2 regions of the Nonomuraea sp. NPDC050790 genome follow, and region 2 is predicted to be linked to the other one. Evidence: predicted binding sites of a transcription regulator. Region 2 holds the regulator's gene; the other holds the start of a gene.
What was found. Region 2 encodes HspR, which represses chaperone genes until heat shock. Its sites were predicted from a motif close to ANTTGAGTCNNNNNGACTCAANT; they were not measured.
Positions count from the first base shown of each region.

Region 1: lon (endopeptidase La) is a predicted target of HspR. The motif match lies at 1,524-1,546, and genes of this name have one in related genera.

Region 1 is NZ_JBITGF010000001.1:328,867-332,271, reverse strand. It holds gene lon (endopeptidase La) at 1-1,510, opposite strand, end outside; gene ACIBEJ_RS01605 (sensor histidine kinase) at 1,664-2,929, shown strand; gene ACIBEJ_RS01600 (response regulator) at 2,926-3,405, shown strand, end outside.
Region 2 is NZ_JBITGF010000003.1:951,340-954,744, forward strand. It holds gene grpE (nucleotide exchange factor GrpE) at 1-200, shown strand, start outside; gene dnaJ (molecular chaperone DnaJ) at 216-1,406, shown strand; gene ACIBEJ_RS19595 (heat shock protein transcriptional repressor HspR) at 1,411-1,761, shown strand; gene clpB (ATP-dependent chaperone ClpB) at 1,768-3,405, shown strand, end outside.

The DNA.
Region 1 (3,405 bases), on a different contig from region 2:
GGGCGATGGCGAGCTTCTCGTCCTCGGTGTAGCCGTCGAGGGTGACGACCTCCATGCGGTCGAGCAGCGGCCCGGGGATCGCCTCCAGGACGTTGGCCGTGGCCAGGAAGAGCACGTCCGACAGGTCGAGCTCGACCTCCAGGTAGTGGTCGCGGAACGTGTGGTTCTGGGCCGGGTCGAGCACCTCGAGCAGCGCCGCGGTCGGGTCGCCGCGGTAGTCGGCGCCGACCTTGTCGACCTCGTCGAGCAGGACGACCGGGTTCATGGAGCCGGCCTCCCTGATCGCGCGGACGATGCGGCCGGGCAGCGCGCCCACGTAGGTGCGCCGGTGGCCGCGGATCTCGGCCTCGTCGCGCACGCCGCCGAGGGCGACGCGGACGAACTTGCGTCCCATCGAGCGCGCGACGGACTCGCCGAGCGAGGTCTTGCCGACTCCGGGAGGTCCGGCGAGCGCGAGAACGGCTCCGCTGCGGCGGCCGCCCACCACGCCGAGTCCCTTGTCCTGGCGGCGCTTGCGCACGGCCAGGTGCTCGATGATGCGGTCCTTGACGTCGTCGAGGCCAGTGTGGTCGGCGTCCAGCACCTCGCGGGCGCCGTCGATGTCGTAGGTGTCGTCGGTCCTGGTGTTCCAGGGGATGTCGAGGACGGTGTCGAGCCAGGTGCGGATCCAGCCGGTCTCCGGCGACTGGTCGGAGGTCCGCTCCAGCTTGTCGACCTCCTTGAGCGCGGCCTCGCGCACCTTGTCGGGCAGGTCGGCGGCCTCGACGCGGGCGCGGTAGTCCTCCTCCTCGCTCTCGGCCGAGTCGCCCTTGAGCTCCCTGAGCTCCTTCTGCACGGCGGAGAGCTGCTGGCGGAGCAGGAACTCGCGCTGCTGCTTCTCCATGCCCTCCTGGACGTCCTTGCGGATCGTCTCGGCGACGTCGAGCTCGGCGAGGTGCTCGCGCGACCACTCGACCAGCTTGGCCAGCCGGTCGGCCGGGTCGGGCGACTCCAGCAGCTCCACCTTCTGCGCGGTGGTCAGCCAAGGGGTGTAGCCGGAGCTGTCGGCCAGCACGGAGGGGTCGTCGATCTGGTTGACCTGGTCGACCACCTGCCACGCGCCGCGCTTCTGCAGGATGGTCGTGGCCAGCGCCTTGTACTCGCGGGCCAGCTCGTGCGCCTGCTCGCCGGCCTCCACGCGGTCGACGCTGTCGGCCTCGACCCACAGGGCCGCGCCCGGCCCGGTGGTGCCGGTGCCCACGCGCACGCGGTTGACGCCGCGCACGACGGCCGCGGGCTCACCGCCCGGCAGCCTGCCGACCTGCTCCACCACCGCCTGGACGCCGATCGCGCCATATCTGCCGTCGATCCGGGGAACGAGAAGCACCCTTGGCTTGTTGCCACCGGATGCCTGGGCCGCGTCTATCGCGGCGCGCACCTCGGAGTCGGACAGGTCGAGCGGCACCACCATTCCGGGCAGGACGACCTCGTCGTCCAGCGGCAGCACCGGGAGGATCAGCTTCTCACTCATACGAACTCCAAAGGGTTGAGTTATACCGACTCAATTCATCAGAGCCGCCGAATGTTCCCAAGCTTGCCGATGTTCGCTCACGGCGATCGTAATCATGTAAGTAGTCCTTGGGAGTGACGCGGACTACCCGAGGCCAGACATAAGGTCTTTCGGGTGATATCCGCCCTGGTGCGGCCTCTGACGTTCGCGCTGTTCACGGGCAGGGCCGACCCTCCGCCGCTGGCCACCCGCCGCGTGCGCCGCCCCGCGCCGCGCTGGCTGGTGCTCCTCACCACCCTCGACGGCGTACGGCTGGCCGACCTGGTCCTCGCGATCTTCCTCTACGGCGTGGCCAGCGCAGAGCTCTGGGCCCGCCTCTACCAGAAGAACCTGCACCCGCCCGCGACGCCGACCTTCCAGCTCGCCATGCTCTCGGTGTCGCTGCCGCTGGCCATGCGCGACCGCTGGCCGATGGGCGCGTGGCGGACGGCGCTGCTGACGCTGCCCGCGCACGTGTTCGTCGACCGGATGATCGACGGGTTCCCCGAGCAGGGCCTCACGTACACGTGGCCGCTGATGGTCAGCTACCTCCTGGTCCTCTACACCGTGGGCTCGCGCAACTCCGAATCCGTGTCCATCGCCGTGTGGGTGGTCTCGGTGGCCTTCCTCGCGGTGGTCAACCTCAACGCCGTGCCGATCGCCGGGGCCGTGCTCGCGGTGCCGCTCGTGCTCGGCTACAACGTGCGGGCCCGGCGGAAGACCTCGGCCAGGCTGGCGCGGGAGTCGCAGCTCAAGGTGGCGGCCGAAGGGGTGCAGGCGGCGCTGGAGGAACGGGCGCGCATCGCCCGCGAGCTGCACGACGTGGTCGCCCACCACATGTCGGTGATCGCCATCCAGGCCGAGGCGGTGCCGCTCAAGGCCGCCGGGGACGCCAGGCAACTGGAGGAGGGGCTGGCGACGATCCGCTCGCTGTCGCTGGACGCCATCGCCCAGCTCCGGCAGGTGCTCGGGGTGCTGCGCGACGCCGACGGGCACAAGGAGACCACGCCGCAACCCGGGCTGGAGCGGCTCGGCGAACTCGTGGCCAACGCGCGGGCGGCCGGGCTGGCCGTGCTGTTCAGGCAGACGTCATCGGTGGAGGAGGTGCCGCAGGCCGTGGGGCTGTCGGCGTACAGGATCGTGCAGGAGTCACTCAGCAACGTCATGCGGCACGCGCCGGGGGCGACCGTGTCGCTGGAGGTCAGGCGCGAGCGGGACGACCTCGTCGTACGGGTCGCCAACGGCCCGGGCCCCACCCCGGCAGAGTCCTCGTCCGCGGGAGCCGGGCACGGGCTGGTGGGCATGCGGGAACGGGCGGCGCTGCTCGGCGGCACGCTGACGGCCGAACCGGTCGCCGACGGCTTCGAGGTCGTGGCCACGCTCCCCCTGGAGCCGGCGTGATCAGGGTCATGATCGCCGACGACCAGGGCATGGTACGCACCGGCTTCACCGTCTTCCTCAGCGCCCAGAGCGACATCGAGGTGGTGGGCGAGGCGGCGGACGGCGCGCAGGCGGTGGAGCGGGCGGCGGAGCTGCTGCCGGACGTGATCCTGATGGACGTGCGCATGCCGGTCATGGACGGTCTGGAAGCCACCCGCCTCATAGCCCAGCGTGACGACATTCCGGCAAAAATCCTGATCCTCACCACCTTCGACCTGGACGACTACGTCTACGAGGCCCTGCGCTCCGGCGCCAGCGGCTTCCTGCTGAAGGACGCCTCGGCCGTCCAGTTGGCCGAGGCCGTCCGCGTGGTGGCCGGCGGCGACGCCCTGCTGGCTCCCGCCGTGACCCGGCGCCTGATCCGCGAGTTCGCCCGCCTGGGCGGCCCCCGCGCCCCGTCGGCCCGCCGTCTGGGCCAGCTCACGGAGCGCGAGACC
Region 2 (3,405 bases):
TCGGGCAGAAGGGCGACCCGTTCGACCCGACCGTCCACGAGGCGCTGATGCACAGCTACTCGCGGGAGGTCACCGAACCGACCGCCATCGAGGTGCTGCAGTCCGGGTACCGCCTCGGAGAGCGGGTGCTGCGCCCGGCACGGGTGGCCGTGGCGGAGCCGGACGACTCCCCGGCTGACGACGACAACGACGAAAACTAGGACGAAGGGCCATCGATGAGCACCAAGGACTACCTGGAGAAGGACTACTACGCCGTCCTTGGTGTGCCCAAGACCGCCACCGCAGACGAGATCAAGAAGGCCTACCGGAAGCTGGCCCGGCAGTATCACCCCGACACCAACCAGGGTGACGCCGCCAAGGAGGCCAAGTTCAAGGAGATCTCCGAGGCCAACGACATCCTGTCGGACACCAAGCGCCGCAAGGAGTACGACGAGGCCCGGACGCTGTTCGGGTCCGGCGTCGGCGGCCAGCGTCCGGGCGGTGGCGGTTTCCCGTTCGACTTCGGCGACCTGTTCGGCGGCACCGCCACCGGCCAGCAGAGTGGCGGTGGCGGCGCGGGCGAGCGGCTCGGCGACCTGTTCGGCGGGCTGTTCAACCGGGGTGGCACCACCACCGCGGGCCGTACCGGGGGGGCGACCAGGCCGCGGCGCGGGCAGGACATCGAGTCCGAGGTGACGCTGACCTTCACCGAGGCGGTGGAGGGCAGCACGGTCTCGCTGCGGCTGACGAGCTCGGCCGCGTGCAAGTCGTGCAACGGCACCGGCGCCAAGGCCGGCACCACGCCGCGCGTCTGCCCGACCTGTGAGGGCACCGGCGCGGCCAGCCGCAACCTGGGCAACTTCGCCTTCTCCGAGCCCTGCCGCGACTGCAAGGGCCGTGGTCTGATCGTGGACGACCCCTGCCCGGACTGCGACGGCAGCGGGCGGGCCAAGAGCACCCGCACGATCCAGGCGCGCATCCCCGCGGGGGTGGCCGACGGTCAGCGGGTCAAGCTCAAGGCCAAGGGAGCGCCGGGGGAAAACGGCGGACCGGCGGGCGACCTCTACATCGTCACCCACGTGAAGCCGCACGCCGTCTTCGGCAGGACGGGCGACAACCTGACCATCACGGTGCCCGTGACCTTCACCGAGGCCGCGCTGGGCGCCGAGATCAAGGTCCCGATCCTCAAGGGGCTGCCGGTCACGCTGCGCATCCCGGCGGGCACGCCCAACGGGCGCACCTTCCGCGTCCGCGGCCGCGGCGTCACCCGCAAGGACGGCACCAAGGGCGACCTGCTCGCCAGCGTCGAAGTGCTCGTGCCCGAGACGCTCGACGAGAAGTCGCGCGATCTGCTGACGGAGTTCAGCACGGCGACCGCGGGCGACGACCCGCGCGCCGAACTCATCCAGCGAGCCAGAAGCGAGTAAGCCGATGGACGCCAACTATTTCGACCTGTCCGACGACACCCCCGTCTACGTCATCTCGGTGGCCGCGCAGCTCTCGGGACTGCACCCGCAGACGCTGAGGCAGTACGACCGGCTCGGACTGGTCAGGCCCGGCCGCACGGCCGGACGCGGCCGCCTTTACTCCACGCGCGACATCATCATGCTCCGCGAGGTCCAGCGCCTGTCCCAGGAAGAGGGCATCAACCTCGCCGGGATCAAGCGCATTCTCGAGCTTGAGAACGAGGCCCTGCGGCTGCGTGAGGAGGTTCACCGGCTCAGGGCCGAGATGCAGATGGTGAGAGCGCTGATCCGTTACGAGCTGCCACCGGGGGCGTAAGAACACATGGACTACAAGCTCACCCAGAAGAGCCAGGAGGCGCTTTCGGGGGCCATGCGGCGTGCCGCCGCGGAGGGCAACCCGGAGATCGCCCCGGCCCACCTGCTGACCACGCTGCTGGCCCAGACGGGCGGCACCGCCGTACCTCTGCTGGAGGCCGTCGGAGCCGACTGGAAGGCGGTGCGCGCGAAGTCGGAGGAGATGCTCGCGGCGCTGCCGAAGGCGCAGGGCGCCACGGTCTCGGCGCCGTCCAGCTCGCGCCAGTTGCTCACCGTGATCAACACGGCCGCGCAGCGCGCCAAGCGGCTGGAGGACGAGTACGTCTCGACCGAGCACCTGCTGGTCGCGCTGGCCGCCGACGGCGGCCAGGTCGCCGACCTGCTCAAGGCGCAGGGCGCCACGCCCGACGCGCTGCTCGACGCCTTCGAGAAGGTACGCGGCCACGCCCGCGTCACCAGCGAGACGCCCGAGGACACCTACAAGGCGCTGGAGAAGTACGGCGTCGACCTGACCGAGCGGGCCCGCGCGGGCAGGCTCGACCCGGTCATCGGCCGCGACTCGGAGATCCGGCGCGTCATCCAGGTGCTGTCACGGCGCACCAAGAACAACCCGGTCCTGATCGGCGAGCCCGGCGTGGGCAAGACCGCCGTCGTCGAGGGGCTGGCCCAGCGCATCGTGGCCGGCGACGTGCCGGAGTCGCTGCGCAACAAGCAGCTCATCTCGCTCGACCTGGGCGCGATGGTGGCGGGCGCGAAGTATCGGGGCGAGTTCGAGGAGCGGCTCAAGGCCGTGCTCTCCGAGATCAAGGAGAGCGACGGGCAGGTCGTGACCTTCATCGACGAGCTCCACACGGTCGTCGGCGCGGGAGCCGCCGAGGGCGCCATGGACGCGGGCAACATGCTCAAGCCGATGCTGGCCCGCGGCGAGCTGCGCATGATCGGCGCGACCACGCTCGACGAGTACCGCGAGCGCATCGAGAAGGACCCGGCGCTGGAGCGGCGCTTCCAGCAGGTCTACGTCGGCGAGCCGACGGTCGAGGACACCATCGCGATCCTGCGCGGGCTGAAGGGCCGCTACGAGGCCCACCACCAGGTCGTGATCGCCGACAGCGCGCTGGTCGCCGCCGCGGCGCTGTCCGACCGCTACATCACCAACCGCTTCCTGCCCGACAAGGCCATCGACCTGGTCGACGAGGCCGCCTCCCGGCTGCGCATGGAGATCGACTCGCGGCCGGTGGAGATCGACCAGCTCCAGCGCAACGTCGACCGCATGAAGATGGAGGAGCTCGCGCTCTCCAAGGAGACCGACGAGGCCAGCCAGGCGCGCCTGGAGCGGCTGCGCAAGGAGCTGGCCGACCGCCAGGAGGAGCTCAACGCCCTGGTCGGCCGCTGGGAGCGGGAGAAGGCCGGGCTCAACAAGGTCGGCGACCTGAAGAAGCAGCTCGACGAGGTACGCAGCAACGCCGAGCGTTTCCAGCGCGACGGCAACTACGCCGACGCCTCCCGGCTGCTCTACGACGAGGTCCCGAGGCTGGAGAAGGAGCTGGAGGTCGCCAGCGCCGCCGCCCAGGAGGCCGAGTCGCAGCCGATGGTCAAGGAGGAGGTCGGCGCCGACGACATCGCCGAGGTCATCTCCTCCTGGACC